Regions from separate parts of the Streptomyces sp. NPDC048172 genome, predicted to be linked through region 1. Evidence: riboswitches for the same ligand, from Rfam matches in the RefSeq annotation. Region 1 holds a riboswitch; each other region holds the start of a gene.
What was found. Region 1 has a riboswitch for thiamine pyrophosphate ahead of thiC (phosphomethylpyrimidine synthase ThiC). Riboswitches for the same ligand answer to the same signal wherever they lie in the genome.
Positions count from the first base shown of each region.

Region 2: linked by a shared signal. The riboswitch ahead of ACGF3A_RS08030 (thiamine ABC transporter substrate binding subunit) and the one ahead of thiC (phosphomethylpyrimidine synthase ThiC) in region 1 are both predicted to bind thiamine pyrophosphate.
Region 3: linked by a shared signal. The riboswitch ahead of thiO (glycine oxidase ThiO) and the one ahead of thiC (phosphomethylpyrimidine synthase ThiC) in region 1 are both predicted to bind thiamine pyrophosphate.

Region 1 covers NZ_JBIDAT010000002.1:439,804-450,242, reverse strand. The annotation lists gene ACGF3A_RS10605 (cupin domain-containing protein) at 31-348, shown strand; gene ACGF3A_RS10600 (DUF5326 family protein) at 501-722, shown strand; gene ACGF3A_RS10595 (YibE/F family protein) at 685-2,205, opposite strand; TPP riboswitch at 2,277-2,412, shown strand; gene thiC (phosphomethylpyrimidine synthase ThiC) at 2,406-4,166, shown strand; gene ACGF3A_RS10585 (hypothetical protein) at 4,246-4,512, shown strand; gene ACGF3A_RS10580 (LysR family transcriptional regulator) at 4,747-5,643, shown strand; gene ACGF3A_RS10575 (NUDIX domain-containing protein) at 5,701-6,186, shown strand; gene ACGF3A_RS10570 (pyridoxamine 5'-phosphate oxidase family protein) at 6,190-7,023, opposite strand; partial or broken gene ACGF3A_RS10565 (globin domain-containing protein) at 7,255-8,376, opposite strand; gene ACGF3A_RS10560 (HAD family hydrolase) at 8,542-9,231, opposite strand; gene ACGF3A_RS10555 (DUF2269 domain-containing protein) at 9,364-9,921, shown strand; gene ACGF3A_RS10550 (GNAT family N-acetyltransferase) at 10,062-10,439, shown strand, end outside.
Region 2 covers NZ_JBIDAT010000001.1:1,732,764-1,743,202, reverse strand. The annotation lists gene ACGF3A_RS08050 (ATP-binding protein) at 1-1,018, shown strand, start outside; gene ACGF3A_RS08045 (hypothetical protein) at 1,143-2,156, shown strand; gene ACGF3A_RS08040 (ABC transporter ATP-binding protein) at 2,376-3,410, opposite strand; gene ACGF3A_RS08035 (ABC transporter permease) at 3,411-5,108, opposite strand; gene ACGF3A_RS08030 (thiamine ABC transporter substrate binding subunit) at 5,084-6,160, opposite strand; TPP riboswitch at 6,157-6,290, opposite strand; gene rlmN (23S rRNA (adenine(2503)-C(2))-methyltransferase RlmN) at 6,363-7,469, opposite strand; gene ACGF3A_RS08020 (phosphatidate cytidylyltransferase) at 7,547-8,671, opposite strand; gene frr (ribosome recycling factor) at 8,736-9,293, opposite strand; gene pyrH (UMP kinase) at 9,443-10,195, opposite strand; gene tsf (translation elongation factor Ts) at 10,360-10,439, opposite strand, start outside.
Region 3 covers NZ_JBIDAT010000004.1:482,531-492,969, reverse strand. The annotation lists gene pknB (Stk1 family PASTA domain-containing Ser/Thr kinase) at 1-139, opposite strand, end outside; gene ACGF3A_RS19985 (thiazole synthase) at 520-1,317, opposite strand; gene thiS (sulfur carrier protein ThiS) at 1,325-1,561, opposite strand; gene thiO (glycine oxidase ThiO) at 1,558-2,751, opposite strand; TPP riboswitch at 2,748-2,861, opposite strand; gene ACGF3A_RS19970 (NAD(P)/FAD-dependent oxidoreductase) at 2,914-4,155, shown strand; gene ACGF3A_RS19965 (Rv2175c family DNA-binding protein) at 4,189-4,566, shown strand; gene thiE (thiamine phosphate synthase) at 4,659-5,309, shown strand; gene metF (methylenetetrahydrofolate reductase [NAD(P)H]) at 5,478-6,395, shown strand; gene ACGF3A_RS19950 (hypothetical protein) at 6,452-7,402, shown strand; gene ACGF3A_RS19945 (MerR family transcriptional regulator) at 7,411-8,124, shown strand; gene ACGF3A_RS19940 (phytoene desaturase family protein) at 8,455-9,876, opposite strand; gene ACGF3A_RS19935 (TetR/AcrR family transcriptional regulator) at 10,180-10,439, opposite strand, start outside.

The sequences.
Region 1 (10,439 bases):
CCAGACGTCGAGGAAGAGGGTGCAGGGGGAGTGAAGGCGTTCCGCCTGGAGGAGCTGGAGGCCGAACGGGCCGCCAACGAGGGCGCGTATCTGCAGTTCCTGCGCGAGCGGCACATGTCGGTCGGGCTCTACGCCCTCGACAAGGGTGCCCAGGATCCGCAGACCCCGCACGGCCAGGACGAGGTGTACTTCGTCGTGAGCGGCCGGGCCGCCGTCACGGTCGGCGAGGAGACGACGCAGGTCGCGCGCGGCAGCGTGGTCTATGTGCCCGCCGGGGTCCGGCACAGGTTCCACCACATCTCCGAGGATCTGCGGGTCCTCGTCGTCTTCTCTCCCCCCGAGAGCTGAGGGCGGGGGACCGGAACCTCAGGGTCACGTAGGGGTCAGGTTCAGGGGAGGACCGGGGCCGGAGCGCCTCCCGGGGACTCGCCCTCCCGCCTACCATCGAAGGCGGAACAGCAACTCTCTCTCAGCATCGGTCTCAGAACGGAGCGAAAGACATGGACGCGAAGGAGAACTTCTCGGCCCTGCCGTGGTGGGTGAAGTGGATCGCCATCCCGGTCATAGCCCTCGTCGTCTTCGGCGGACTCATCAGCGCCGTGGTCGGCTTCATCGTGGGCCTGCTCTTCAAGATCCTGGTCTTCGCCGCGCTCGTCGGCGGCGTGATCTTCCTGGTCCGGAGGTTCACTTCGGCTTCCTCCTCCTCCCGCGGCGACTGGTGACCGCCGGGACCGTCCCCGTCCCCCCACCGGTCCCCCCGCCCGTCCCCGCTCCAGCCGCCGCTCCAACCGCCGCTCCGGCCGTCTCCGGCGCCGCGCCGGTTCCGCTCCGGCCCGCGCGGCGCTGACGGTCGGCGGACACCACCAGTGCCGCGAGCAGCGTCGTCACCGGAACCGAGGCCACCAGGCCGATCGAGCCCACGAGCGTACGGACGATCTCCTCGGCGACCACCTCGCTCGTGGCCACCATCGACACGTCGCTGCGCGCGATCGAGAAGAGCAGCAGCAGCGGCAGCGCGGCTCCCGCGTACGCGAGGACCAGGGTGTTGACCACCGACGCGATGTGGTCGCGCCCGATGCGCATCGCCGAACGGTAGATTTTCCGCCAACTCGCACCCGGGTCCGCCTCCTTCAGCTCCCAGACGGCGGACGTCTGCGTGACCGTCACGTCGTCGAGCACGCCGAGCGAGCCGATCAGCACCCCCGCCAGCAGCAGGCCCTGGATCTCGATGTTCGGGTACAGGCCGTGCACCAGGCCCGTCTGGTCGTCCGTGTTCCCCGTGAGCCGGGCCCAGCCGATGAAGAGCGAGCCCAGCAGCCCGATCAGCAGCAGCGAGATCAGTGTGCCGAGCACCGCCACCGACGTACGGGCCGAGAGCCCGTGGCACAGGTAGAGCGACGCCAGCATGATCGCGCTGCCCCCGACGACGGCCACCACCAGGGGGTTCGAGCCCTGGAGTATCGCGGGCAGGATGAAGAGCGTGAGCACCGCGAAGCTCACCGCCAGGCCCACCAGCGCCAGCACTCCGCGCAGCCGCCCCACCAGCACCACGAAGAGCGCGAAGAGGCCCGCGAGCAGGACCATCGGCACGTCACGGTTGGTGTCCACGACGGTGTACTGGAGATTGCGGGGCGCCTTCTCGGCGTAGGCCACGACCACCTTCTGCCCCACGTCGAACTTCCGTGTGGCGTCCGGCGTGACGACCTCCGTGTAGCGGTGGCCCTTGTCCTTGCCCTCGGAGATCTCGACCGTGGCCTTCTGGCAGGAGCCCGACGACTTCCCCTCGCCGCCCGGCCCGCTCCCCTGTCCCTGGCCTCCCTGCCCGCCCTGGCCCTGCTGCGGGGGCGGCTGCTGGGCGTTGACGTCCCGGCAGTCGACCTCGGCCAGCTTGACGACCTTCGCCTGGAAGGTGGGCCGGTCGAAGCCGACGCCGGAGTGGTCGTGCTCGTGCCCGGGCGTGCCGCCCGGCCAGAGCACGACGAGCCCGGCGAGGACCGCGACGGCGAACGGCACGAGCACCGCGGCGATGACCTTGCGCAGATGCCGCGAGACGGGCGCGGGCGGGCCGTGGGCGTGCGCGTGGCTGTGCCCGTGGCCGTGCGGCTGACTGGGAAGGTGCGGCGGGGGCGGCGGAGGCGGCGGCTGATGCGGCTGCTGATGCGGCTGCGGCGACTGGGGCGGCGGGGGCGGCGGGGAATGGCTCACCGACAGATCATCGCAAGAACGTCCGGGCGGGCTGTTCAGTATGCGCGGTGTGCCGCTAGCGTAGAGACGCCTTTGCACATCGCGGGAGCTCCGAGCACGGGGCTGAGAGGGCGCTGACCTCCGTGGCGGGACCTACGGAAACGGCTGCGTCGACCGCCGAACCTGTTACCGGGTAATGCCGGCGTAGGGAGTGGGTCTACATGACCATGCAGGATGCACGCACGCCTGCGGAGACCGCCATCGGCTCGCACAAGGGATACGTGGAGGGGAACCGCCCGGACATCCGGGTACCCGTCCGGCGAGTGCACCTCACCAACGGCGCCGACGTGACGCTCTACGACACGTCCGGGCCGTACACCGACCCCAACATCACCACCGACGTGCGCCGCGGCCTCGCGCCGCTGCGCGAGAACTGGATCATCCAGAGGGGAGACACCGAGGAGTACGCGGGCCGCGAGCTGCGCCCCGAGGACGACGGCGTCAAGCACACCGCGCCACGCGGCGGCCTCCGCAACCTGGACGCCGTCTTCCCCGGCCGCCCGCGCCAGCCCCGCAGGGCCCGCGAGGGCGGCGCCGTCACGCAGCTCGCGTACGCGAAGCGGGGCGAGATCACGCCGGAGATGGAGTACGTGGCCGTACGGGAGAACCTCGCACCCGAGTTCGTCCGGGACGAGATCCTGGCGGGCCGGGCCGTCCTCCCCGCCAACGTGAACCACCCGGAGACCGAGCCGATGATCATCGGCAAGAACTTCCTGGTGAAGGTCAACGCCAACATCGGCAACTCCGCCGTCACCTCCTCCATCGAGGAGGAGGTCGAGAAGATGACGTGGGCGACCCGGTGGGGCGCCGACACCGTCATGGACCTCTCGACCGGCCGCAACATCCACACCACCCGCGAGTGGGTGCTGCGCAACTCCCCCGTCCCCATCGGCACCGTCCCCCTCTACCAGGCCCTGGAGAAGGTCGACGGCCGCGCCGAGGAGCTGTCCTGGGACGTCTACAAGGACACGGTCATCGAGCAGTGCGAGCAGGGCGTCGACTACATGACGGTGCACGCGGGCGTCCTGCTCCGCTACGTCCCGCTCACGGCCCGCCGCAAGACCGGCATCGTCTCGCGCGGCGGCTCGATCATGGCGGCCTGGTGCCTGGCGCACCACCGGGAGAGCTTCCTCTACGAGCACTTCAGCGAGCTGTGCGAGATCCTGCGCGCGTACGACGTCACGTTCTCGCTCGGCGACGGCCTGCGCCCCGGCTCCATCGCGGACGCCAACGACGCGGCGCAGATGGCCGAGCTGGACACCCTCGGCGAGCTCAACCGCATCGCCAAGGCCCACGACGTGCAGACGATGATCGAGGGCCCGGGCCATGTCCCGATGCACAAGATCAAGGAGAACGTCGACCGCCAGCAGGAGGTCTGCGAGGAGGCCCCCTTCTACACCCTGGGCCCCCTCACCACGGACATCGCGCCCGCCTACGACCACATCACCAGCGGCATCGGCGCCGCGATGATCGGCTGGTGGGGCACGGCGATGCTCTGCTATGTCACGCCGAAGGAGCACCTCGGGCTGCCCGACAGGGACGACGTGAAGACGGGCGTCATCACATACAAGATCGCCGCCCACGCCGCCGACCTGGCCAAGGGCCACCCCGGCGCCCAGCTGTGGGACGACGCCCTCTCGGACGCCCGCTTCGAGTTCCGCTGGGAGGACCAGTTCAACCTGGCCCTCGACCCGGACACGGCCCGCGCCTTCCACGACGAGACGCTCCCGGCGGAGCCCGCCAAGACGGCCCACTTCTGCTCGATGTGCGGGCCGAAGTTCTGTTCGATGAAGATCTCCCACGAGATCCGTGAGCAGCACGGGGCCGATCTGTCGGAGGCGGAGATCGAGTCCGGGATGGAGGAGAAGTCGAAGGAGTTCGCGGCGGCGGGCAACAGGGTCTATCTGCCGCTGGCGGAGTAGCCGTCTCCTGTTGAACCGTTGGCGGCGCGGGTCCGTTGTAGCCCAGGGAAGCTGCACGTCACTCGCACATGGAGGACCCATGAAGTCCTGGCGCTCCCGCGTCGCCGCCGCTCTCACCGTAGGCGCCGCAGCCATCGCCATCCCGCTGACCGCCAGCCCCGCGCACGCCGGCCCTCCGCCGGGCGGGGGCTGGGTCGTGGCCGGCGGCATGACGTACGACTCAAGGTCGCAATGCGCGCTTGAGGAGTGGGACGGCCTCGTCCAGAACTGGGATAAGTACGACAAGCTGTACTGCGAGGGCAACGGAGACCACGACCAGTACACCATCTGGTACCACAAGCGCTGAGCGCCACGCGCCCCACCGAGCCGCCCGCTCCCACGGCCACGGGAGCGGGCGGCTCGTGCCTCCCCCCTCGTGGCACGAGCCACCCCACGCCGCCTCATGCGTAAGCGGAAAGCAGCGCTCAACCAAGGCTAGTTGACTGTGCGTCAGTGTCCAATCACAGTATCGACATAGACCTATCGAGATATTTATCGTTGCGGCACTCTCGGTGACGACGGCGGCGGAGGCGGAAGAGGCATGGACCTGGCTCTGCTGCGTACGTTCCTCGCGGTGCACAGGGCCGGGTCCTTCACGCGTGCCGCCCCGCTGCTGGGGCTCTCGCAGCCCGCCGTGACCGGGCAGATCCGCACGCTGGAGCGGCAGTTGGGCCGTCCCCTCTTCCTCCGCCAGGCCCGGGGCGTGACGCCGACGACGGTGGGGGAGGAGCTGGCGCACAAGGTCGCCCCGCACCTCGACGCGCTCGTGGCGATCACCGAGGGCAGGCCCGACGAGGAGGCGACCGGACGCACCCTGCATCTCGCCGGGCCACCGGAGTTCACCTCCGTACGGGCGCTCCCGGCGCTCGCGCCCCTCGTCGAGCAAGGGGTCACGCTCCGCGTCGCCTTCGGTTCCGCCGAGGAGAGTCTCGAAGGGCTCGCCGCGGGCCACCACGACCTCGCCCTCAGCACCGCACGCCCCCGCGGCGAACTCCTCAACTCGGCGCCGCTCTGCGACGAGGAGCACGTCCTGGTCGCCGCGCCCCGCTGGGCCGCGCGGCTCGGCGGCGCCTCCGTCGTCCGCGCCAAGGGGCATCAGCAGCTGCACGGCGTGCCGGTGATCGACGTGCACGAGAGCATGCCGCTCCTCACCCGCTACTGGGCCACCGTCTTCGACGCCGAGCCCGTCCACACCAGCGCCCTCGTCGCCCCCGACCTGCGGGCCGTCCTTGAGTGCGTGGCCGCGGGCGCCGGGATGGCCGTACTGCCGCGCTACCTCTGCGACGAGTCCCTGGAACCCGGCCGCGTCGTGCCGCTGTTCGATCCGGCGATGCCGCCGCTGCGCACGTACTTCCTCTCCGTCCGCGCGGGCACCCTCGCCCTCCCGCACATCGCCCGCGCCCACGAGTGGCTGCTGCGCGCCGCCGTGCACTGGTGAGGCGTACGCACGCACGTTTGGCGTTTCGTCTCCCGCCGGACGGGCCAGACCTCACCCATGACCGACGAACGTCCAGTCGTCAAGCGCACAGCCCGTGCCATCCTCCTCGACAACGACCAGAACCTGATCCTCATCAAGCGCACCAAGCCGGACGAGCCGCCGTACTGGATCACCCCCGGCGGCGGCGTCGAGCCCGGCGTGGACGGCACCGTCGTCGACGCGCTGCACCGCGAGGTGGACGAGGAGCTGGGGGCCAAGGTCGTCGACGTGGTCCCGGCCTTCGTCGACACCGTCGCCGACCCGGCCGAGACGCCCGGCGGCGTGAAGGTCCAGCACTTCTTCGTCTGCCGCCTCGCCTCCATGGACCCCGGGCGGCGCCACGGCCCGGAGGTCGAGGAGCCCGTCGGCGAGTACGACATCGTGCGCGTGCCCTTCAGCCGCGAGGGCCTCGCCTCCGTCGAGGTCGTCCCGCCGAGCCTGCGCGCCTACCTCTCCGCCAACATCGAGGGCGTACGGGCACTCCTCGCGCCCGACCTCGGCTGAGCCTCAGCCGAACCAGCCCTGGAACGGTGCCTGTTCCCGCTGCTCCTCCCCCCGCCGCTGCGCCTCCGCGAGCGCCCGCTCGGCCTCCTTCTGCCATACGGAGACGGGGGCGGGGGAGGGTGACGGGGTGGGGGTGGGGGTGGGGGAGGGCATGTGCGGAACCACCGGCGCCGCCGCCGGAACGACGGGCGGCACCGCGGGCGGTGCTGGCGGCGCCACGGGCGCGGGCGGCGTCGGGGGCCGCTCCTCCGTCCCGGCGCGCTTCTCCTCCGCGCGCCGTTCCCGCGCCTCGCGCGCGGCGCCGAAGAAGTCGCCGCCCTTGCGCTTGTAGTCGTCGGTCCCCCAGTCGCGCGCGGCGCGCTTCGGGGCCTTCTGGAGGTGCGGTATGTGCTTGGCGCAGTGGATGTACGCCTCCTCCACCGTGACCCGCACCCACAGCGTCCCCCGCCGCCCCGGAACCGGGTCCTCCGGCAGGTCGGAGACCTCGGCGCGCAGCTCCGCGTCCTCGACGAGTTCGGCGCCGCCGTTGATGTGCAGCCCGATCCGCGCCCGTACGAAGTCGATGAGCAGCAGCCCCACATGGGGGTTCTCCTGGATGTTGCCCAGGCTGGCGTGGACGCCGTTGCCCCGGTACTCGGGGTAGACCAGCGTGCGTTCGTCCAGCACGCGCAGGAAGCCGGGCGGACCCGCGCGGAAGCTGCTGTCGCACTCGCCGGTGCCGTCGGCGGTCGAGAGGAAGAACATCTCCTGCTGGCGCACGAACTCCCGCATCCGGGGGTTCAGATGGTCCAGCACCTGGTCGTCGTAGAAGCGGTCGGCACGGTCGGACGAGCCCAGGCGCCGCTGGAGCGCGTGCTCCCCGTCGCTGCCGGGCCGCTCCCGCTCCGCCTCGTCACCGACACCCGGTACGCCGTAGCTGTCGCGCCTTTTCAGCCCGTTGAGCCCGCCGTGCCCACTGTGTCCGCCGTATCCGTTCTGCGCCCCGGGGGCCCGGTGCCGACCATTGAGCGGCCCCCCCGCATCCGCGTCAGCCACGCCTCTCACGCCCTCCTCCGTCATCAGCCGTCATCAGCTCACCAGTTCGTCGACCGCGTCGTGCCGTATGCGGTGGGCCGGTATACCCAGTCCCACCAGCGCGTCCCAGCCGCTCCGGATCAGCCCGGGCGGCCCCGACAGATAGCCGTCGTACGCCGCCCACGGCCCGTACCGTCGTACCGCGTCCGGCAGTTGTCCCGCCAGCGACGGCACCGAGGCCCGCCCGGCGGCGACCACGGGCCGCACCGACAGCCAGTCGTAGCGCCCGTCGAGGCGCAGCAGGGTGTCCAGGTCGTAGAGGTCGAGGTCGGTGCGCGCGCCGTAGAACACCTCGACGGGGCGCGGTCTGCCCCGGCCCGCCACGTCCTCCACCAGCGCCTTGATCGGCGCGATGCCCGTGCCGCCGCCCAGGCACAGCAGGCCGCTCTCCGCCGCGTGGTCGACGGTCATCGAACCCGTGGGCGGCCCGAGCCGCAGCACATGGCCGGGGCGCGCCCGGTGCACCAGCGCGGTCGAGACCCAGCCCGCCGGCACGGCCTTGACGTGGAAGGTGAGCAGCCCGTCGGGGCGCGGCGCGGACGCGAAGGAGTAGTACCGCCACACGCGCGGCCACCACGGCGTCTCGATGCTCGTGTACTGACCGGCGCGGAAAGGATACGGCTGGTCCGGACGGACCGTGATCACCGCGATCTCCGGCGTCCGCTGCTCGTGCGCGACGACCTCCGCCTGCCACCAGGCGGGCGCCCGGCGCTCGTCCTCCACCGCCGCGTCGATCATGATCTGCGAGATCGCCGTGTAGGCCCGCACCCACGCGGCCTCGGTCTCCGGGCCCCAGCTGCCCGGCGCGTACCGCGCGAGCGCGGCCATCAGGCACTCGCCGACCGCCGGATAGTGCGCCGGGAGCGTCCCGTACTTCCGGTGCCCGCGCCCCAGCGCCGCGAAGCGGGCGGTGAGCGCGGCCTTGTCGTCGTACCGCTGCACGGCCTCCAGCAACGAGCGGAACAGCCGGTCGCGCTGCGTGTCCATGGAGGCCGGGAACAACTCTCTCAACTGCGGATACTGCACGAAGAGAAGCGCGTAGAAGTACGCGGTGGCGGCGTCAGCCGACCCTTCGATCTCCTCCATCGTGCGGCGTATGAGCGCCGCGTCAGGGGTCATGGTGTGCCCTCGCTACGTTCGAACGAACCCGACCCCCGAGAACACCGAGTGAGGAAACCGTCACAAGTCCTTACAGCACGATGCGGAGTCGACCATACCGATATGACTTCACCGCACAACCCCCGTCCGCGGTTCCATCCGGCGCCCGTTTCGAGGAGTTCGTCAGCGGATGCCGGGGCTGACGAGCGCGTACGCCTCCCGCAGATCCCGGCCGCTGTACTGGTACGAAGCCAGCTCCCGGACGTGGTGATCAGCATTGACGGCCACGGACACCGGCACCTCGGCGAAGAGCTCGGCGTCCGAGAGAGAATCTCCGTACGCCACGCACTCCGCGGCCGGAATCCCGAACTCCGCACAGAGTTCCCTCGCGATCTTCACCTTGGCCGCCGGTGTGAGGATCCCCGCGGGGTCCACCGGCTCGCGCGGATACGGACCGGCGCCCGGACCGGCGCCCGGACTCCCGCCCGGACCCCCACTCGGCGCGAGCGTCGGCCACCGCGAGGCGCGCGCCGCGTCGGCGCCCCAGCCCAGCAGCCTGCGCACGAAGAAGTCCGGCGAGAGCGAGATCACCGCGCACCGCTCGCCCCGCGCCCGGATCTCCGCCCACACCTCGCGGATCCCCTCCAGCCAGGGCGCCCCGTCGAACGCACGCGCCACGACCTCGTCCGTCAGCTCTGACCACAGCGCGCACGCCCGTACGGCGAACTCCGAGGGCGCCAGCTCCCGCGCCGCGAACGCCCTCTCCAGCTCGTGGATCTCCTCCTCGACCCCGAGCTGCCGCGAGATCTCCACAGGTGCCGCGGATCCGTGGAGAAGGGTGCCGTCCAGGTCGAAGAGATGGAGTCGCGTCATATGCCGGATCGTACGGGTGTGCCCGGGTGCATGTGACCTCGTACGGCGTACTCGGCGTACTCGGCATCGAGCAGCGGCGGATACTCCCCGCGTCAGACGCCGTGAGGGCCCTCGCGCGGGACCGTCGAGGGCATGCAGCGACTCTCCCGCCCCGCCCGCAGGGCCACGCTCGTCGTCCACGTCGGCGCCTCCGCGTCCTGGCTCGGCACCACCCTGTGCCTGCTCGCCCTCGCCGTGACGGGCGCCGCGGCGGGCGGCACAGGACCGGGCAAGGACACGGCCGCGGCCACGACCACGGCGGCCGGGAGCTACCGCGCCATGAAGGTCTTCGGCGACTGGCTGCTCGCGCCCCTCTCCCTCCTCACCCTGGCCACCGGGCTGATCCTCTCGCTCGGCACCCACTGGGGGCTCGCCCGGCACCGCTGGGTCTGGACCAAGTTCTGGCTGACCCTGGTCACCACGGCGGCGAGCATCTTCGCCTTCCGCGCGACGATCGACTCCGCCGTGTCCGCCGCCGGGGCCGGGCAGGCCGTCGCCCCCGTCGACCTCCTGGTCCCGCCGTGCGTCGCGCTGAGCGCCTACCTCTTCATGACCGCCCTCTCCGTCCTCAAGCCCTGGGGCCCGACGCGGCGCGGCCGTACGGCACGGGCACGCCGTCCCGTGGCCCGGCCCCAGCCCCGGCTCAGGTAACCCTGACCCGAGGGACGTGCGGGGCGTACGCTCCGAGCGTGACCTCGCACTCCGCACCCTCAGACGCCTCGGCGTCCCCCGCCCTGCCCGAACTCACCGTCCGGCGGGCCACCGCCGAGGACATACCCGAGATCGTCGCGATGCTCGCCGACGACCCGCTCGGCGCCCAGCGCGAGACGCCCGGCGACCTCACCCCGTACCGCACCGCCTTCGCACGCATCGACGGCGACCCCCACCAGCACCTCGTGGTCGCCGTCCAGCAGGGCCGCACCGTCGGCACGCTGCACCTCACCGTCATCCCCGGCCTCTCCCGCCGGGGCGCGGCCCGCGCCCTGATCGAGGCCGTCCGCATCCACACCGACGCACGCGGAACGGGCCTGGGCACGCGCCTCATCGAGTGGGCCATCGCCGAATCCCGCCGCCAGGACTGCGTCCTGGTCCAGCTCACCTCCGACGCCACCCGCGTCGAAGCCCACCGCTTCTACGAGCGCCTCGGCTTCGAGGCGTCCCATCTGGGG
Region 2 (10,439 bases), on a different contig from region 1:
GGCGCACGAGCTGGCCCTGGAGCTGGACGACCCGCTGCTGACCGCGTGGGCCGTCGGCTTCGAGGGCGCAGCCCGCAACTACGGCGGGGAGCACGAGCTGGCCCTGACCATGACCGACGAGGCCGTCGCCTACCTGAGCCGGACCGGCGACCGGCTGACCCGCGTGATGGCCTGCTACGCCAAGGGCTTCGCCTACGCCCTCGCGGCCCGCCCCGACGAGGCCGTCGCCGCCTCCGAGGAGGGCCTGCGGCTGCTGGGCCCCGCCAGCAAGGAGCACTGGAACCAGGGGTATCTCTACCTGGTCAAGGCCTTCGGGCACATCCTGGGCGGCGAGCGCGACGCGTGCGCCGCCGCGGCCCGCCGCGCCCTCGCCCTCAAGGGCGAGCTGGGCGACGTCGTCGGTGTCGCCTACAGCCTCAGCCTCCTGGCGTGGGTCGCGCAGCAGCAGGGCCGCCACCGCCGCGCGGCCTGGCTGTACGGGGCGATGATGACGCAGTGGCAGGCCGCGGGGGACTCCACGTTCGGCGGCATCGTCACGCTCCAACTCCTGTGCGACTCGGTGGCCGAGGCCCTCCGCGACGGCCTCGGCGCCGACGCGTTCACCCGTACGGTCCGGCAGGGCGGCCGCCTCACCCTGGAGCAGGCGGTCCTCTTCGGCACGGACGACGCGGACAGCCTGATGGCCGTGCCCCGCCAGCCGGGCGACGACGTGCCGCGCCGCCAGGGCTCCAGGGCGGGCGCCGGCCGTACGGACGGCCAGGACGGCCAGGACGGCCAGGACAGCCGCACCGGCACGGCGGCCCTCACCCGGCGGGAGCGCGAGGTGGCCGGACTCGTCGCCGAGGGCCTGTCGAACAGGGAGATCGCCGAGCGGCTGGTCGTCTCCAAGCGCACGGCCGACGCGCACATCGAGCACATCCTGTCCAAGCTGGGCTTCTCCTCACGGGCGCAGATCGCCGCCCTCCTCGACGAGCAGCCCGCGCGCAGCGAGACGGGCACGTCCACCCGCCATACCTAGGACCTGTCCTGACGGGTCCGGGGATTTCCGTATACCTACGTCGGCCATGACCGATGCCGGGACACCGCGCGCGGGACGACGCTGGGCACTCGTCGGAACTCGTTGTGCGGAGGCGGCAGTGTTCATGGCAGGCATCTTCGACCGCGAGGACGGGGCACCACAGAGCGACAGCCCTGACCTCATCGGCCGGAGCTGGGAGTCCGCCGAACTGTCCCGGTTGCTGAAACGGTCGCGGCTGGTGACCGTTGTCGGCCTGGGCGGCGTCGGCAAGAGCGCGCTGGTGGCCGGGGCCGCCCACCGGACGGCCCGGAGCGGCGCCACGGTCGTGGCGGTCGACATGGCGGGGCTGAGCGGCACCGAGCAGATGTTCCAAGCCCTCGGCCGGACAGCGGGCGAGCAGGAGATGCTCCTGCTCATCGACAACTGCGAGCACCTCCTGGCCCCTTCGGCCAGCGGGCTGGGCCAGCTGCTGGCCGTCTCCTCGGGGGTGAGAGCCCTGGTGACGTCGCGGCGCAGGCTCGGCACCGAGGGCGAGACGGTGCTGCCGATGGGTCCGCTGCGGCTGGAGGACGCGGTGGAGCTGCTCGCGCTGCGCGCCGGGCAGCTCGGTGTGTCCCTGGGCTCCAGCGAGGAGGACAAGATCACGGCGGGCAGGATCTGCCTGCGGCTGGACTGCCTTCCGCTCGCGATCGGCCTCGCGGCGGGCCAGCTCACCTCGCACACCCCCCGCGAGCTGCTGGTGAGCCTCTCCGAGGGCGGCTCGTCGCTCGGCCTGTCCGGCAACGGCTCCGAGGTCCCGGGCAGGCACCGCACCCTGCGCCACTGCCACGGCTGGAGCCATGAGCTGTGCAGGGCGCAGGAGCGGCTGCTGTGGGCGCGGCTGAGCGCGTTCGGCGGCACGTTCACGCGCGTCGCCGCGGAGAAGGTCTGCGCGGACGAGCAGCTGTCCCCGGAGTCGATCCGGCTGGCTCTGGACGGGCTGACGTCGCAGGGGCTGCTGGCACGGGTGAACGGCCGCACGGAGCTGCTGCGGATGCCGCGCACCGTGCAGGACTACGGCTCGGAGTGGCTGGCCCGCCTCGGCGAGGAGACCCGGCTGCTGGAGCGCGTCCTGCTGTGGTCCCGCGGTCTGCTGTGACGTCGCGCCGTGTGACCACGCGGGTCCGGCACCCGGGGGTCGGCGCCCGGGTGCCGGACCCACGCGGTCACACGGACTGACGAACCGACGTACGAGCGTACGGACGTACGGACGCGAAGGTGCTGCGGCGACGGCACGTGAAGCGCGCCCGTACGTACGACGCGCGTACGTACGACGCCCGTACGTACGGGCGCGTCTCAGGCGGCCGTCAAGCGGCCGTCAGGCGGCCAGTGGCACCACGTCGCGCGCGTCGAAGACCGCGCCGACCTCGGCGCCCTCCTCCGGCGCCTCGCGCAGTGTGCAGGCGGCCTCCAGCCGTGGTCCGTTCCCGTCGGCGGGGCGGAGCAGCACCGTCACGGAGGAGCCGTTGCCGCCGCGGAAGCTGCGGGCCTCCACCGTGCACCGCAGGCCCTCCTCGGGGGCCGTGAGGCGCACGCCGGTGGGCCTGACGAGGACCCGGTCGGCACCCTCGGGGGCGTCAGGGGCGACGGGCAGCTTCCCCCAGGGCGTGTCGGCGAGTTCGCCGTGCACGGTGGCGGGCACCACGTTGTCGAAGCCGAGGAAGCGGGCGACGAACTCCGAGGCGGGCCGCTGCCACACCTCCAGGGGCGGCCCGGACTGCGCGACGCGGCCCTCGTTCATGACGACGACACGGTCGGCGAGCGCGAACGCCTCGCCCTGGTCGTGGGTGACGGCCAGGACGGTGGTGCCCAGGCGGTGGAAGAGGCCGCGCAGTTCGACGACGAGCCGTTCGCGCAGGCTGCGGTCGAGCTGCCCCAGCGGCTCGTCCAGCATGAGCAGCCGCGGCTGCGGGGCGAGCGCCCGTGCGAGCGCCACCCGCTGCTGCTCGCCCCCGGACAGCGCGCCGACGGCCCTGCGCTGCGCCCCGGGCAGGCCGACCAGGGAGAGCAGTTCGGCGACCCTGCCCTCGGCGTCCTTCTTGTCCGTACGGCGCATCCGCAGCCCGAAGGCGACGTTGCCGCCGACGTCCCGCTGGGGGAAGAGCTGGTGGTCCTGGAACATCAGGCCGACGCCCCGCTTGTGGGGCGGCACGCCGCTCTGGTCGTTCCCGGACAGGAGCACCCGTCCGGCGTCGGCGGGCTGGAGCCCGGCGACGACGCGCAGCAGGGTGGACTTCCCGCTGCCGCTCGGGCCCAGCACGCAGACGGTGTGGTGCTCCTCGACGTCCAGGCTGACCGCGTCCAGCGCCACGCGGGCGCCGAAGCGGACGGTGACGCCGTCCAGTCGCAGCATCTAGAACTCCCCTGGGCTGTCGGTGCGGACGCGTTCGAGCGCGAGCAGCGTGCCCGCGCACACGAGCATCAGGACGGTGCTCAGCGCCATCGCCTGCCCGTAGTTCATCTCCCCCGCGCGCCCCAGCAGCCGGGCGACGGCGACGGGCAGGGTCGGCGCGTCGGGGCGGGCGATGAAGACGGTGGCGCCGAACTCGCCCAGCGACACGGCGAACGCGAAGCCCGCCGCGACCAGCAGGGCCCTGCGCACCAGTGGCAGGTCCACCTCCCGCCAGGCCCGCAGCGGGGAGGCGCCCAGGACGGCGGCCGCCTCCCGCAGCCGTACGTCCACGGCGCGCAGCACGGGCAGCATGGTCCGTACGACGAACGGCACGCCCACGAGCGCCTGTGCGAGGGGGACGAGGATCCAGGAGTCGCGCAGGTCCAGCGGCGGCTCGTCCAGGGCGATGAGGAAGCCGAACCCGACGGTGACCGCGGAGGTCCCCAGCGGCAGCATCAGCAGCGCGTCGAACCCGCGCACGAGCTTGCCCGCCCGCCGGGTGAGGGCTGCGGCGGCCAGGCCGCCGATGACGAGCGCGATGAGCGTGGCGACGGCCGCGTACGCGAGGGAGTTGCCGATGGCGGCGGCGGGCGCGACGACGAACGTGGCGCTGTCCGACTCCTCGCCCAGGGCGCGGAAGAACGCCAGCCCGTAGCCGTCCGGCCCGTTGAACGCCCGTTCGACGAGGACGGCGAGGGGCACCAGTACGAGCAGCAGCGTCAGCCCCAGCACGGCCCACAGCGCGGCCCACTGGAACGGCCCCCGGGGACGGCGCGCGGTGGTCTGCGCCGGTACGAGGCTGAGTGCCGTCTCCCGCTTCCGCAGCGACCAGGCGTGCACGGCGAGCAGCGCGGCGACGGCGGCGAACTGGAGGAGCGTGAGGACGGCGGCCGTCGGCAGGTCGAGGAGGGTGGCGGTCTGCCGGTAGATCTCCACCTCCAGCGTGGCGTAGCGGGGGCCGCCGAGGACCTGGATGACGCCGAAGCTGGTGAAGGTGAACAGGAAGACGATCAGCGCGGCGGCGGCCAGCGACGGCGCCAGCGCGGGCAGCGTGACCCGCCGCCACGCGGCGAACCGCCCGGCCCCCAGCACCCGCGCCGCCTCCTCCTGGCGGGGGTCGAGCTGCGCCCACAGGCCGCCGACGGTGCGCAGCACGACGGCGTAGTTGAGGAACACGTGCGCGAGCAGGATCGCCCACACCCCGGTGTCCAGCCGCACCCCGAACCACTCGTCCAGGACGCCCCCGCGCCCGGCGAGCGCGAGGAACGCCGAGCCGACCACGACGGTCGGCAGGACGAACGGGACGGTCACCACGGCCCGCAGCAGCCCCTTGCCGGGGAAGTCGAGCCGCGCGAACACGTACGCGCCGGGCAGCGCCAGCGCCAGGGTGAGACCGGTGGAGGCCAGGGCCTGCCACAGCGTGAACCACAGCACGTGCAGCACGTCGGGGTCGGTGAGGACCTGCCCCACGCGCCCGGTGTGCCAGTGCCCTCCCTCGCGCAGCCCCCGCCCGACGATCGCGGCCACGGGCCATGCGAAGAACACCGCGAAGAACACGGCGGGCACGGCCATCAGTCCCAGCCGCGTCCAGGTGCCGCGGACGTCCCGCCGGGGCCGGGGCCGGGACGGAGCGGCTACTTCACGACGAGCGAGGTCCATGTCTTGATCCACTGCTCACGGTTCTTGGCGATCCGGTCCGGGGCCATGGTGGCCGGGTCGTCGATCTTCTCGCCGTACTCGGTGAACAGCTCCGGCAGCGCCGCGTCCTTCCGGACGGGGTTGACGAACATCTGGAGCGGCATGTCCTCCTGGAACTCCTTGCTGACCAGGAAGTCCAGCAGTGCCTTGCCGCCCTTGGTGTTCTTCGCGCCGTTCAGCAGCCCGGCGAACTCGGTCTGCCGGAAGCAGGTGTCCTTGGCGATGCCGGTCGGCGCCTGCTTCGGCTGCGGCTTCTTGCCGAGGACCTCGACGGGCGGGCTGGAGGCGTAGGAGACGACGAGGGGGCGGTCGCCCTTGCCCTTGCCGCCGCGGGAGCCGCTGAAGCGGTCGTTGTACGCCTGTTCCCAGCTGTCGACGACCTCGACACCGTTGGCGCGGAGCTTCTTCCAGTAGCCCTGCCAGTCCTTGTCGCCGTACTTGGCGGCGGTGGCGAGGAGGAAGCCGAGGCCCGGCGAGGAACTGGCGACGTTCTCGGTGACCAGGAGGTTCTTGTACTTGGGCTTGACCAGGTCGTCGAGGGTGCGCGGCGGCGCGAGCTTCTTGCGCTCGAACCAGGCGCGGTCGTAGTTGACGCAGATGTCGCCCGTGTCGACGGGGGTGACCCGGTGCTTGCCCGCGTCGAGCTGGTGCTCCTCGGGCACCTTGCCGAGTCCCTTGGCCTCGTACGGCGCGAAGACGCCCTTGTCGAGGGGGCGGGAGAGCAGGGTGTTGTCGACGCCGAACAGGACGTCGCCCTGCGGATGGTCCTTGTTGAGGACGGCCTGGCTGACGGCCGACCCGGCGTCGCCGCCGCGCAGGACCTTCACCTTGTAGCCGGTCTTCTCCGTGAAGTCCTTGAGGACCTTCTTGGAGGCGGCGAAGGAGTCGTGGGTGACGAGCGTGACGGTCTTGGAGTCGTCTCCGCTGCCCGAGCCGCCGCAGCCGGTGGCGACGAGGGCGAGAGCGAGGACGGCGGTGGTGGCGGCAGCGGCGCGCCGCGCGTGCTTCTTCATCGTGTGCATCGACTTCCTACCCGGCATGACCCGGGCGAGGTTCGAGGGTCTGCGGCGCCGCACGCGATGCTCTGTCCCGCGCACGGACGGCCGCACTCTCAGCGCTGTGAGCGCTCCCCTGTCGGCTGTGAGGTTGTCAGGCCACCATGACGTGACCCTGTTCGAACGATATCAGTCAGGCATCAGCCGGGATCAGCCAGGATCAGCGCTCGGTCGCCGCGAGCTGGCCGCACGCGCCGTCGATCTCCTGCCCCCGGGTGTCCCGCACGGTCACGGGCACACCGTGCGATTCCAGCGTCCGTACGAACTCCGCCTCGTCCTCCGGGCGGGACGCGGTCCACTTCGAACCGGGCGTCGGGTTGAGCGGGATCAGGTTCACATGGACCCGCTTGCCCTTCAACAGCCGGCCCAGCAGGTCGGCCCGCCACGCCTGGTCGTTGATGTCGCGGATCAGCGCGTACTCGATGGAGACGCGGCGGCCCGACTTGGCCGCGTACTCCCACGCGGCGTCCAGGACCTCGCTCACCTTCCACCGGGTGTTGACCGGTACGAGGGTGTCGCGCAGCTCGTCGTCGGGGGCGTGCAGGGAGACCGCGAGGCGGCACTTGAAGCCTTCGTCGGCGAAGCGCAGCATCGCCGGGACGAGACCCACCGTCGAGACGGTGATGCCCCGCTGGGAGATGCCCAGCCCGTCGGGCTCGGGGTCGGTCAGCCGCCGGATGGCGCCGACGACCCGCTTGTAGTTGGCGAGGGGCTCGCCCATGCCCATGAAGACGATGTTCGAGATCCGCGCGGAGCCGCCGGGGACCTCCCCGTCGCGCAGGGCGCGCATGCCGTCGACGATCTGGTGCACGATCTCGGCCGTCGACAGGTTCCTGTCGAGGCCCGCCTGCCCGGTGGCGCAGAACGGGCAGTTCATCCCGCAGCCCGCCTGCGAGCTGATGCACATCGTCGCCCGGTCCGGATACCGCATCAGCACGGACTCGACGAGCGTCCCGTCGTGCAGCTTCCACAGCGTCTTACGGGTCGTGTCGTTGTCGCACGTGATGTGCCGCACCACGGTCATCAGCTCGGGCAGCAGCTCCGCCGCGAGCTTCTCCCGGGCCGCCGCGGGGATGTCCGTCCACTGCTCCGGGGCGTGCGCCAGGCGCGCGAAATAGTGCTGCGAGAGCTGCTTGGCGCGGAAGGGCTTCTCGCCCGCCGCTGCGACGGCCTCGCGGCGCTCCTCGGGCGTGAGATCGGCAAGGTGCCGCGGCGGCTTCTTGACCCCGCGGGGGGCGACGAAAGTCAGTTCTCCGGGTGCAGGCATAACCTCACCAGTGTCGCAGACGATCGACGGCATTCGTTCCGCTCAGCCGTTCGACCGCCTGGGACTCGGCCCGGGACTCAGCCCGCGCCGACGAACACCACGAACAGCAGCCACACCACCGGCGCCGTCGGCAGCAGCGAGTCCAGGCGGTCCATGATGCCGCCGTGCCCCGGCAGCAGGGTGCCCATGTCCTTGATGCCCAGGTCCCGCTTCATCATCGATTCGCCCAGGTCACCCAGGGTCGCGGTGACCGCGACGGCGAGCCCCATCAGGAGCCCCTGCCACCAGCTCCCGTCGTCGATCATGAACTGGGTGCACAGCGCCCCCGCCGCCATGGCGAACGCCACAGCCCCGACCAGGCCCTCCCGGGTCTTCCCGGGGCTGATACGGGGGGCGAGCTTGTGCGTACCGAACCGCCAGCCCACCGCGTACGCGCCGGTGTCGCTGACGACCGTGAGGATCAGGAAGGTCAGCACGCGCCACGGCCCGTCGTCCGCCGCGAGCATCAGCGCGACGAACGTCGCCAGGAACGGCACGTAGAACGCGGCGAACACACCCGCCGTCACGTCCCGCAGATAGTCCGCGGGCGGCTCCGTCATCCGCCACACCAGGACCGCGAGCGCCGTGAGCGCCACGGCCACCCAGGCGCCCTCCGCGCCCCGCACATAGCCCGCGACGACCATGGCGGCGCCGCCGACCGCCAGGGGCACCAGGGGGGCCCGGATGCCCTTGCGCTCGTTCAGCCGCGACGTCAGCTCCCACAGGCCCACCACGACGGCGACGACGATCACGCCGACGAAGACCGGCTTGTAGAGGAAGAGCGAGGCCAGGATCACCACACCCAGGCCGAGGCCCACCCCTATGGCCGCACGCAGGTCACGGCCCGCCCTCTTCTTCCCCCTGTCCTCTTCGGGAGCGGGCGCGGGGGCGGTGGCGGGGGCGGGCTCCTGGGCGCCGCGGCCCTCCGGCTCGTCACGGAAGCGCTCGTCATGGAAGCGCGGGCGCTCCTCCGGACCGCCGGAGTCACCTGGGTCGGACACAATGGGCATAGGCCGAGTCTGCGACACATCGCCGCCTACGTCGTGCCCGGCAGGCGCCCCGGCGTCACGCGGAGGAGCCGCTCCGGACACGGCGGGCCCCTGGTCGGGAGGGCCCCAGTACCCCGCGCTCGGTGGCGGCGCTCCCCAGGTTGAGTCGTTCACAGATTGCAGCCTTCGGCCTTGGACCTCGGATCGTGGACGGCGGACGCTCGGGCTTCGGCGCCCGTCAGACTTCGAGCAGCTCGGATTCCTTGTGCTTGAGCAGCTCGTCCACCTGCGCGACGTACTTCGTGGTGGTGTCGTCCAGCTCCTTCTCGCCCCGCCGGCCCTCGTCCTCGCCGACCTCGCCGTCCTTGATGGCCTTGTCCAGGGTCTCCTTGGCCTTGCGGCGGACGCTGCGGATCGAGATCTTCGCGTCCTCGCCCTTGGTCTTGGCGACCTTGATGAACTCCCTGCGGCGCTCCTCGGTCAGCTCCGGGAAGACCACCCGGATGATGTGGCCGTCGTTGGACGGGTTCACCCCCAGGTCCGAGTCACGGATGGCCTGCTCGATGTTGCGCAGCGCGCTCTTGTCGAACGGGGTCACCACGGCCATCCGGGGCTCCGGCACCGAGAACGACGCCAGCTGGTTGATCGGCGTGAGCGCGCCGTAGTAGTCCGCCACGATCTTGTTGAACATCGCCGGGTGCGCACGGCCGGTGCGAATAGCGGCGAAGTCCTCCTTGGCGACGACGACCGCCTTCTCCATCTTTTCCTCGGCTTCGAGGAGGGTCTCTTCGATCACCACGTGCTCCTGGTTCGATGAATGAGCCTGACTGCTTCATCCGGGGCGATGACGCGGGGAACCGCGCCGCGGTACGGCTCCGGCCCCCGCAGTGCCCTGATTCCTGCACGGTGTCCGACCGGCAGGCTGTTGTCCATCCCCGTACCGGGTCAGTCCCGGGTCCCCTGGTTGCTGACCAAGGTGCCGATCTTCTCACCCTTGACCGCCCGCGCGATATTGCCTTCGGCCAGCAGCTCGAAGACGAGAATCGGCAGCTTGTTGTCGCGGCACAGGGTGATCGCGGTCATGTCCGCGACCTTGAGGTCGCGGGTGATGACCTCGTCGTACCCCAGCGCGTCGAACTTCACGGCCGACGCGTTGTGCGCGGGGTCGGAGTCGTAGACACCGTCGACGCCGTTCTTGCCCATCAGCATCACCTCGGCGTTGATCTCCAGCGCCCGCTGGGCCGCCGTGGTGTCGGTGGAGAAGTACGGCATGCCCATGCCCGCACCGAAGATCACCACGCGGCTCTTCTCCAGGTGCCGCACGGCGCGCAGCGGGATGTACGGCTCGGCGACCTGGCCCATGGTGATGGCGGTCTGCACGCGGGAGTCGATGCCTTCCTTCTCCAGGAAGTCCTGGAGCGCGAGGCAGTTCATCACCGTGCCGAGCATGCCCATGTAGTCGGAGCGCGCCCGGTCCATGCCGCGCTGCTGGAGCTCGGCGCCGCGGAAGAAGTTGCCGCCGCCGATGACCACGGCGACCTCGTACCCCTCCCGGACGACCGAGGCGATCTCCCGGGCCACTTTGTGCACGACGTCTGGGTCGACACCGAGCCCGCCTCCACCGGCGAACGCCTCGCCGGAAAGCTTCAGCAGAAAGCGCCGCCGACGGTCGCCGTCTTTGTCGGTGTCATTGCTCATGGAGATCTCCTCGTGCACATACGAAGGAGGCCATTGCCGTCGGATCCTCGCGGGTTCCCATCACGGCAATGGCCTCCTCGTCACAACTGCCCTGTGCCCGACCCTATCGGGCCCGTGCCGGTTCCGGTGTACGGAACCGGCCTGCGGGATACGTCAGGGGGCCGTCAGGCGCCGACGCGGAAGCGGGCGAAGCGCTTCAGCGTGACACCGGCCTCGTCCAGAACCTTCTGGACGGACTTCTTGT
Region 3 (10,439 bases), on a different contig from region 1:
TCAGGGCCAGCACGCGGTCCAGGCGTGTGTCCATCGCGCGGTAGACCGTGGCCATGCCGCCGACGGCGATACGCGCGTCCACGCGGTATCGCCCGTCGAGCACCTTGCCGACCAGCGGATCCTTGAGGGTGGTGTCCATTGCGGAGAGTTTACGAGTCGCGATGCCCTTCGGGTTCGTGCGGTGCCCTGCTGGAGCCGAACGGTGACGTTGCCCGGCATCCGGACTGAGCCCGGGCAGCCCCTTGCGGTGCGTCGCAGTCTGCGAGCGCGCTGTGGCCGGCCGCGCAGTTCCCCGCGCCCCTGAAGCGCCCCTCCGGGGCGCTTTGCGCGGCCAGGCTGCGCCCCGAAGCACGCCCCGAAGGGGCGGCTTCAGGGGCGCGGGGAACTGCGCGCCAAGCCACGGCGAAGCCCGCGGAATGCTACGCGCCGCGAGGGGCACCCCGCCAGGGGCGCGGGGAACTGCGCGACCGGCCACGGCGCACCCGCAGGCTGCAATGCACAGCAAGGGGCAGCCCCTGCTCAGCCGAAAGCAGGCCTTTCGGGGTCGAGAGAGGGCGTGCCCTCTACCGGCGACGACGCTTCGGCGAAGTGGCGGCGGGGGATGCGGCCGGCCCGGAAGGCGAGGCGCCCGGCATCGGTCGCGTGCCTCATGGCCTCGGCCATGAGCACCGGCTCCTGGGCCCGCGTGACCGCCGAGGCCAGCATGACGGCCGCGCACCCCAGCTCCATCGCGAGCGCGACGTCGGAGGCCGTGCCGGCACCGGCGTCCAGGATGACGGGGACACCTGCCCGCTCGGTGATCAAGGAGAAGTTGTGCGGGTTGCGGATGCCCAGGCCCGAGCCGATGGGGGAGCCCAGCGGCATGATCGCCGCGCACCCCGCGTCCTCCAGCTTCCGGGCCAGCACCGGATCGTCGTTCGTATAGGGAAGGACCGTGAAGCCGTCGTCGACCAGCGTCTCGGCGGCGTCCAGCAGCTCGACCGGGTCGGGGAGCAGGGTGCGCTCGTCGGCGATGACCTCCAGTTTCACCCAGTCCGTGCCGAGGGCCTCGCGGGCGAGGCGGGCGGTGAGGACGGCCTCGCCCGCCGTGTAGCAGCCCGCGGTGTTCGGCAGGACGCGGATGCCGTGCTTCTCCAGTACGGAGAGGACCGAGCCCTGCACGCCGGGGTCGAGGCGGCGCATGGCGACGGTCGTCAGCTCGGTGCCGGAGGCGAGCAGGGCCCGTTCCAGCACGTCGAGGCTGGGCGCCCCGCCCGTACCCATGATCAGGCGGGACGTGAACGTGGTGTCGCCGATGGTCAGCGCGTCGTCGGCCATGGTGCGGTCAGCCTCCCTGTACGGCGGTGAGTATCTCCACGCGGTCGCCCTCGCCGAGGCGGGTCTCCGCCCAGCGGCCGCGCGGTACGACGTCCTCGTTGACGGCGGCGGCGACCCCGCTGGGCGCGGTGCTGAACGTCGCCACGAGCCGGTCGAGGGCGAGGCCGTCCGGCACGGCGCGGGATTCGCCGTTCACGGATACGGAGACGGTCACGGTCACAGGCACGGTCCCGTCAGTGCTCATGCGTACTGCTCCTTACGTTCGTGCGCGAAGCGCCCCGGGGCGAAGGCGCGGGCCTCCTCGGGCAGTTCGCCCGTCTCCAGCAGCGCGCCCATCGTGTCGCCCGTCACGGCGGTGAGCAGCACGCCGTGGCGGTAGTGGCCGGTGGCCAGGTGGAGGCCGGGGAGGGCCGAGGGGCCCAGCAGGGGCGCGTTGTCGGGGGTGGCGGGGCGGAGTCCGGCGAGGGTCTCGGCGAGGGGGAGTTCGGTGATGCCGGGGACCAGCTCGTGGGCGTCGCGCAGCAGTTCGTAGACGCCGCCCGCCGTGACCGTGGTGTCCCAGCCCAACTCCTCGCTGGTGGCGCCGACGACCAGTTCGCCGCTGGCGCGCGGGACGAGATAGAGGTGGCCGCCGCGGACGACCGCGCGCACGGTGCGCGAGAGGAACGGGCCGAACCGGGACGGCGGCATCCATAGCCGCAGCACCTGCCCCTTCACCGGGCGGACCGGCGGCAGCACGTCCGGCGGGACGCCGTCCAGACGGCCGCTGTACGAGCCGAGGGCCAGCACCGTCTGCCCGGCGTCGAGCACCGTGCCGTCGTCCAGGTCGGCGCCCGTAGCGCGGCCGTTCGCGGTGCGCAGCCGTACGGCCGAGGCGCGGTGGAACGTCACGCCCGCGCGCTCGCAGGCCACCAGCAGCGCGGCGGCGAGGCGGCGCGGATCGACCTGGTGGTCGCCGTCGACGCGCAGCCCGCCCCGTACCGAGGGGGCGAGCATCGGTTCGAGACGGCGGCACTCGCGGCCGGTCAGCCACTCCGACTCCAGGCCGCAGCGGAGCTGGAGCGCGTGGAGTTCGCGCAGATGGGCGCGGTCGTCGGCGTCGAGCGCCACGGCGAGGGTGCCGCAGGCGCGGTAGCCGGTCTCCTGGCCGCTCGCCTCCTCCAGCTCCGCGACGAAGTCCGGATAGCGGCGTGCCGAGGCGAGGTTGAGGGCGAGCAGCGTCTCCTCGCCGTAGTGCAGCTCGGTGACGGCGGCGAGCATCCCGGCGGCCACCTGGGCCGCGCCGCCGCCCGGCGCCGGGTCGACGACGGCGACGCGCAGCCCGCGCCGCGCGGCCCGCCAGGCCGTGACCAGGCCGATGAGCCCGCCGCCGAGCACGGCGACGTCGGGGGAGGAGGAGGGGGAGGGGGAGGGGGAGTGGGGTGTGACGCGCATGGGAAGAACGCAGCTCCCTTCGCCGGTATGACCCGGATCAGGTTCGGACGGTCGGAGGCCGCCCAGCCTCCCTCTCAGCCCGGTACGTCCGGGCTCCCGCGTATGTCCGCCCCAGCGTACTGCGGCGCCTCCGGCGCGGGGAGTCCGGCTTAGAGTGATCGTGTGAGCGACAGTCAGAAGCAGCAGAGAGTCGTGATCGTCGGGGCCGGGATGGCGGGGGTGCAGACCGCCGTGCAGCTCCGCGAGCAGGGGTGGCCGGGGCCGGTCCGGCTGATCGGCGCCGAGCCGCACGCGCCGTACGACCGTCCGCCGCTGTCCAAGGCGGTGCTGCTCGGCAAGGGCGAGGCGGCCGAGCACCCGGTCTTCGACATCGACTTCGCCGCGCTCGGCATCGAGCTGGAGCTGGGCCGCACCGTCACCGGGCTCCGCCCCGGCGAGCAGCTGCTGGACACCGAGGCGGGGCCGGTGCGTTACGACCGGCTGGTGGTCGCCACGGGGGCCGAGCCCGTCGCGCTGCCCGGCAGCGAGGGCGTTCCCGGCGTGCATCTGCTGCGCACCCTCGACGACGCGGCGCGGCTGCGGCCCGTGCTCGCCGCGGGCGGCGACGTGGTGGTCGTCGGCGCGGGCTGGATCGGCGCGGAGTTCGCGACCGCGGCCCGGGAGCGCGGCTGCCGGGTCACCGTCGTGGAGGCGGCGCCGCGCCCGCTGCCCGGTGCGCTGCCCGCCGAGGTCTCCGAGCCGATGCGCGCCTGGTACGAGGAGGCGGGGGCCGAGCTGCGTACGGGCGTCGCCGTGGCCTCCGTCGAGCGGGGCGCCGTCGTCCTCGCGGACGGCACCCGGCTGCCCGCCGACGCCGTGGTCGTCGGCATCGGGGCCCGGCCCGCGACCGGCTGGCTGGAGGGCTCGGGGATCGAGCTGGGCGCGCACCGCGAGGTGCTGGCCGACGCGGGCCTGCGCGCCTCCGCCGAGCACGTCCACGCGGTCGGGGACTGCGCCTCCTTCCCCTCAGCGCGCTACGGCGAGCGGCTGCTGATCCACCACTGGGACAACGCGCTCCAGGGCCCCCGTACGGTCGCGGCGAACCTGGTCGCCGAGGGCCACGCGGACAGCGCGGCCGAGCGCGTGCTCTACGACCCGGTGCCCTACTTCTGGTCGGAGCAGTTCGGCCGTTTCGTGCAGTACGTGGGACACCACCGGGACGGCGACGCACTCGTGTGGCGGGGCGATCCTGCGGGCGCCGCGTGGTCCGTGTGCTGGCTGCGCGGGGAGCGGCTGGTGGCGCTGCTGGCGGTGGGCCGCCCGCGCGATCTGGCCCAGGGCCGCAAGCTCGTCCAGAGCGGGGCCGAGGTGGACAAGGCCCTGGTAGCAGACGCGTCCGTCGCTCTGAAGAAGGCGGCGCGGTAGTGACCGCCGTCGGAGGGTGGCACTCTGGGAGCCGTGACCCAGATTGACGCAAAGACCGAAGCTCTCGTGCCCGCATGGCTCACTCTCCCCGACGCCGCCGAGAAGCTCGGCGTCGAAGTGACCCGCGTCCGGCAGCTGGTCAAGGAGGGCCAGCTCATCGCCGTCCGGCGCGTGGGTGAGGACGGAGAGTCCAAGGTGCTGCAGGTGCCCGCCGACTTCATCGGTGACGGCAAGGTCGTGAAGGGCCTCGTCGGCACCATCACGCTCCTGAAGGACGACGGCTTCAGCGACGAGGAGATGCTGGAGTGGCTCTTCACCGAGGACGAGTCCCTGCCGGGCTCCCCGGTGCGCGCCCTCCGCGAGAACCGGGGGACCGAGGTGAAGCGCCGCGCGCAGGCCCTCGCCGTCTGATCCGTATCCCGTACGACGCACGACCGAGAACCGTCCACCGGGGTGCATGGGCCTCACCGGCCCATGCACCCCCTTCCTGGGGGGAACGTCCCATGTCCCGCAGCGCCCGAGAGCGGCTGGCCGACGCGCGGCTGTATCTGTGCACCGACGCGCGCAAGGACCGCGGTGACCTGCCCGCCTTCCTCGACGCGGCACTGGCGGGCGGCGTCGACATCGTGCAGCTGCGCGACAAGGGCATGGAGGCGGGCGAGGAGCTGGAGCACCTCGCGGTCCTCGCCGACGCCTGCCGCCGCCACGGCAAGCTCCTCGCGGTGAACGACCGCGCGGACGTCGCGCACGCCGCGGGCTCCGACGTGCTCCACCTCGGCCAGGGCGACCTGCCCGTCCCCGCGGCCCGGGCGATCCTGGGCGACGACGTGCTCATCGGCCGTTCCACCCACTCCGCGGCCGAGGCCGACGCCGCGATCACCGAGCCCGGCGTGGACTACTTCTGCACCGGGCCCTGCTGGCCGACGCCCACCAAGCCGGGGCGTCACGCACCGGGGCTGGATCTGGTGCGTCACACCGCGGCCCGCGCGCCGGAGCGCCCCTGGTTCGCGATCGGCGGGATCGACGAGGACAACCTCGACCAGGTCCTGGACGCGGGTGCCCGCCGGGTGGTCGTCGTCCGTGCGATCACTGAGGCCGACGACCCGGGCGAGGCGGCGGCAAGGTTGGCCAAGCGACTGCGGGCGGTCCAGTAGGACCGTCCCATAGCGCTGCCCCATAGCGCTGACCGGTTGTGCCGTCCAGTAGCGCCCTCCGGCGGAAGTGTCCAGCAGGCGGACATCGGCCATCCGGGAAACGGACAGATGCCGCCGTATCGTCCCAGCGCACAGCCACGGCGCAGCGGGGACGGCTAACCTGCACGTATGGCCATCGGTATCTCAGCTCCCAGGACAGAACGTCCGCCGACCGTGCGTGAGCTGCTCGCGACCGGAGAGCAGTCTTTCTCCTTCGAGTTCTTCGCTCCGAAGACCGAGAAGGGGGAGCGGACCCTGTGGGACGCGCTGCGCCGTATCGAGGCAGTGTCCCCGACCTTCGTGTCGGTGACCTACGGCGCAGGCGGCTCCTCCCGCGAGGGCACCGTACGCAACACCGAGCGCATCGCCACCGAGACCACCCTCACCCCGGTCGCCCACCTCACCGCCGTGAACCACTCGCGCGCCGAACTGCGCAACGTCATCGGGCAGTACGCGAACGCGGGGATCAAGAACGTGCTCGCGATCAGGGGTGATCCCCCCGGGGATCCCATGGGCGAGTGGGTCAAGCACCCCCAGGGGCTCGACTACGCCGCGGAGCTCGTCGAGCTGATCAAGGAGTCCGGAGACTTCTGCGTCGGCGTCGCCGCGTTCCCCGAGATGCACCCGCGCTCGGCCGACTGGGACACCGACGTCCGGCACTTCGTGAACAAGTGCCGCGCGGGTGCGGACTACGCGATCACTCAGATGTTCTTCCGCGCCGAGGACTATCTGCGGCTCCGCGACAGCGCCGTCGCGGCCGGTTGCCAGACGCCCATCATCCCGGAGATCATGCCCGTCACGAATGTGAAGCAGATCGAACGGTTCGCGCAGCTCAGCAACGCGACCATCCCGCGCGAGATGGCAGACCGCCTCCGGGCGGTCGAAGACGATCCGGCCGCTGTACGCTCGGTCGGGATCGAGTGCGCCACGGAGTTGTGTGCGAGGCTGCTGGCCGAGGGAGTCCCCGGTCTCCACTTCATTACGCTGAACCACTCCACGGCGACGCTGGAAATCCACGAGAATCTGGGACTTCACGACAGGTCCTGAGCCGAGAAGCTGGCGGCTGGCCGACCGGGCGGCGAGCAGCGGGAAGAGGGGCGTACATGGGCTGGACGGTCCTCTATGTCGCGTTCGGAGTGGTCGCGCTCTGGCTGCTGGGCGAAGTCCTGCTCCAGTACAAGGCCCGGCTGCGCTGGCGCCTGCTGGCGTTCGCCGGGTTCCTCGGCGTCGTCGCGGGCGCCGTGATAGGGCAGGTCATCGTGATCGGCGTCGGCATCGCCGCCTTCGCCACGGGCCAGACCTTCGTCACGCTCTCGTACCGCCGCGGCTTCTCGACCGGCTGGGCGCTCGGCGGATCGCCGGGCGCCAGCCGGCGCCGCCGGGGCGGCCCGGCCCCCCGCGACGCGGAGCCCTCCCTGGAGGTCACCGGGCTGGAAGCGGGATACGACGAGAACGGCGTCCCGGACTACTCGGCGGGCCAGGGCATCCCCCCGGCCCCCGCGGGCTACGGCACCGGCCCCGGCCCCGGCGACACCCCGCCCAGCGGCGTCCCCGGCGTCCCCGGCATCCCGGACTACGTCGACTACCAGGCGGCCATGGCCCAGGAGCAGACCCAGGTCCAGCCGGTCCAGGCGGCCTACGGGGACTACGCCCCGCCCGCCCCGCCCGTCCCCCCGGCCCCGCACGCCGAGCAGACGCAGGCGTTCGCGTACGACGACCAGCAGCCGTACGCGCCCTACCAGGACCCCTACGGCGGATACGCCCAGCCCGCGCCCCAGGCCCCGCAGTACGACTACGGCTACGGCGACTACGGACAGCAGGGCTACGGCGGCACCGACGGCGCCGGGTACACGTACGAGACGCCCGGCGCGCCGCCCACCGAGCCGTACTACCCCGACACCCCGCCCGGCGGCGTCTGGGTCCCGCAGCAGCGCGAGGGCGGCGTGCCGCTCCCGCCCGAGCAGCCGCCCGCGCAGCCGCCGCCGTACGGGTACGACGAGCAGCAGCAGTACCAGAACGGGTACTACGGCCAGGGCCAGCAGGGCGGCTACTGAGCGCGTCGATGCCCAGCTCGCACCGTTCGCGCCTACGCCCCGTCGACCTCGCGCGCGCGGCGGGCGTCTCGCCCCAGCAGATCCGCAACTACGAGGACGCGGGCCTCCTGCCGCCCGTCCCCCGCACCCCCACGGGCTATCGGGCCTTCGGCCCCCGCCACCTGGACGCCGTCCTGACCTACCGTGCCCTGGTCCTCGGCCACGGCCCGGAGACGGCCCGCGCCGTCATGCACGCCGTCCACGCCGACGACCTGCCGGGGGCGCTCGCGCTGATCGACGCCGGGCACGCGGAGCTCCACGAACAGCGCCGCGCCCTCCAGGCCACGGCCGAGGCCCTCGAAGCGCTCGCGAGCCGGCCGCCGGATGCGGTGCCCCGCGTGTCCCTGCGCATCGGTGACGTCGCGGCACTCCTGGGCGTACGGACGTCCGCCCTCCGCGTCTGGGAGGCGGCGGGCCTCCTGACCCCCGGGCGCGAACGCGTCACCGGGTACCGCCTGTTCGGCCCCGCCGACGTCCGTGACGCCCGCCTCATCCACATGCTGCGCCAGAGCGGCTACCCGCTGCCGCAGATTCGCCCGGTCCTCGACGGCCTGCGCCGCACGGGCAACCCCTCCGCGCTTCGCGCGGCCATCGACCGTCGCCAGTCCGAGCTCGACGCCCGCGCCAGAGCCAAGCTGGCCGCTTCCGCGCGCCTTCGCGCGTACGCGATGCCCGAGGACTGACCAGAGCTCGCCCCTGCTTCTCCCTCCGCTCCTGCGGAGCTTGGGAAGTCTGCGCAAGGCGCAGGGTTGGCAAGCGCAGCCCCCCACGCCGGGTGCCCCGGTGAAAGAGCCGGGTTCGGGGTGCCCCGGGCTGTGCTTCGCGGGGCGCGCCCGCGTCGTGGCTTGTCGCGCAGTTCCCCGCGCCCCTGAGGGAGAAGGGGCAAGCCCCGACGTGCAGTGACCGGGCGCGCCCGCGCGGCGGAGCCGCAAAACCCCTGAGGGAACAGGGGCAAGCCCCGAGGTGTCGGGACCGTCGCGCCCATGTGGCGGAGCCGCACATCGAGCGCAGGCTCAGGACGAGCCGCGCCAGTTGGGACCCTCTGTGAAGAGACCGGCGGCGAGGGTGCCGGACATGCCCGCGTGGGGGAGGCCGCCCCCCGGGTGGGACCAGGCGCCGACGGCGAAGAGGGCCGACACGCTCGTCTGGTTGGGGGGCTGGAGCAGGGCTCCGGACGCGCCCGCGAGGGCCGGGGGAGGGACCTGGCCCCCAGGAGCGCCGGTCTCGGACTCGTAGTCGCGGGGTGTGCGGACCTCGCGCCAGAGGAGGCGGTCGGAGAGGTCCAGGCCCGCCGCATCCGTGGCGGACAAGAGCTCGGCGGCGAGGCGCTCGGCCTCGGGCTCCTCCCGTACGGCCCCCACAGGCACCGGCACGGTGAGGACCGCCGTCCCGTGCGCGTCGTCGGGCCGCAGCGAGGGGTCGTCGGGGCGGAGCACCGTCACCGGCGCGGCGCCCGCGCCCCGGTGCACGACCGTGCGGTGCGGGGTGCCCTCGGGGTGCGCGCCGCGCAGGGCGAGGAGGACGGTCAGCCGGGAGGAGCCCGCAGGCCACTCCGCGCGGCCGGGGCGGAGCGCCGGGCCGCTGCCCACGATCACCGCGTCGGCGTCGACGGACGAGCCGTCCGCGAGCTCGACGCCGACGGCCCTGCCGTCCTTCTCCCGTACGGACGCCACCGGGGAGTCGAAGACGAAGCGGACCCGCCGGGCCCGGCACCGCTCGTACAGCGCGTCGGCCAGCGCGCGCATCCCGCCGCGCACGTACCAGGTGCCGAACGAGTCCTCCACGTACGGCAGCACGGCCGCGCTCGCCGGGGTGACCGCCGGATCCAGGCCGTACGCGCGGGCGTAGCTCTCCAGCAGTGCCACCAGCCGCGGCTCGCGCAGCTCGTCCGCGGCGACCTCGGCCAGCGTGGGCGGGCGGCGGCGCAGCAGGCCCTTGCGGCGGAGCGCCGGGTACGCGGAGTCGTGGCTGAGCGCGGCGCGGGACTCGTCGCGCAGGGGCTCCTCCAGGAGCGGGCGGCGCGTGGCCTCCCAGGCGTCCCGCGCGCGGTTGAGGACGTCCGCCCAGCGCTCGCCCGCGCCCGCGCCGAGGGCCGCGTCGACGGCGGCGACGACCTTGCCGCGCGAGGCGTTCGGCAGCGTGAGGGCCGTGCCGTCGGTGAAGACGTGGTGCGCGGTCGGGTCGACCTGCGCCATCTCCACGCACTGTTCGAGGGACTCGCGGCCCGTTTTGAGGAACAGGTCGCGGTAGACGGCGGGCAGCCGCAGCAGGCCGGGACCCGTGTCGAAGGCGAAGCCGTTTCGTTCGTAGCGGCGCAGGGCACCTCCGTAGGTACCGGTGCGCTCGTGGACCGTGACCTCGTTCCCCGCGACGGCCAGCCGAGCCGCCGCCGCCATCGCGCCCATTCCCGCGCCGATCACCGCGATACGTGCCATGGTCAGCGACTCTAGCGGGAGCGCTCACCGCGCCCGGCACCGACTGAGCCTTTGTGCGCACGCCTAGGTAGTGCTACTCAGACGCGCGGTTGAGTAGCCGCGCGGATGGGGCCCGACCTGCGCCGACGGCAGAGTGATGCACACGGAAAGGGCGCGGCACGGTACCGCCGACACGGGGCTGCGGAACCGGGTCGTGGCCCTTTCCGGGGGGAACCGGGGGAACACGGGGGCTCGGGCCGCGACCGGTCCGGGCACAGGGAAACGGGGAACAAAGGCCGTGGGCGGAACCGGTACCAAGTCGCCCTAACGGGACCGCCCACGGCCTCCACGGCCCTCATGGCCTCCGACGCGCCCCTGGAGCAGCAGCGAGAGCGCGCCGTGCACATCCTCCAGAGACCGCTCCGGCTGGAACGCCTTCCAGTCCAGCGCCGCCACCAGCACCATGCCGACCAGTGCGGCCGCCGTGAGCGGGATGTCGATCTCCTCGCTCAGCTCGCCCTCGGCGACGCCCTCGCGCAGCACCTCCTCCACGACCGCGACGGCCTGCTTGCGTACGACCATCA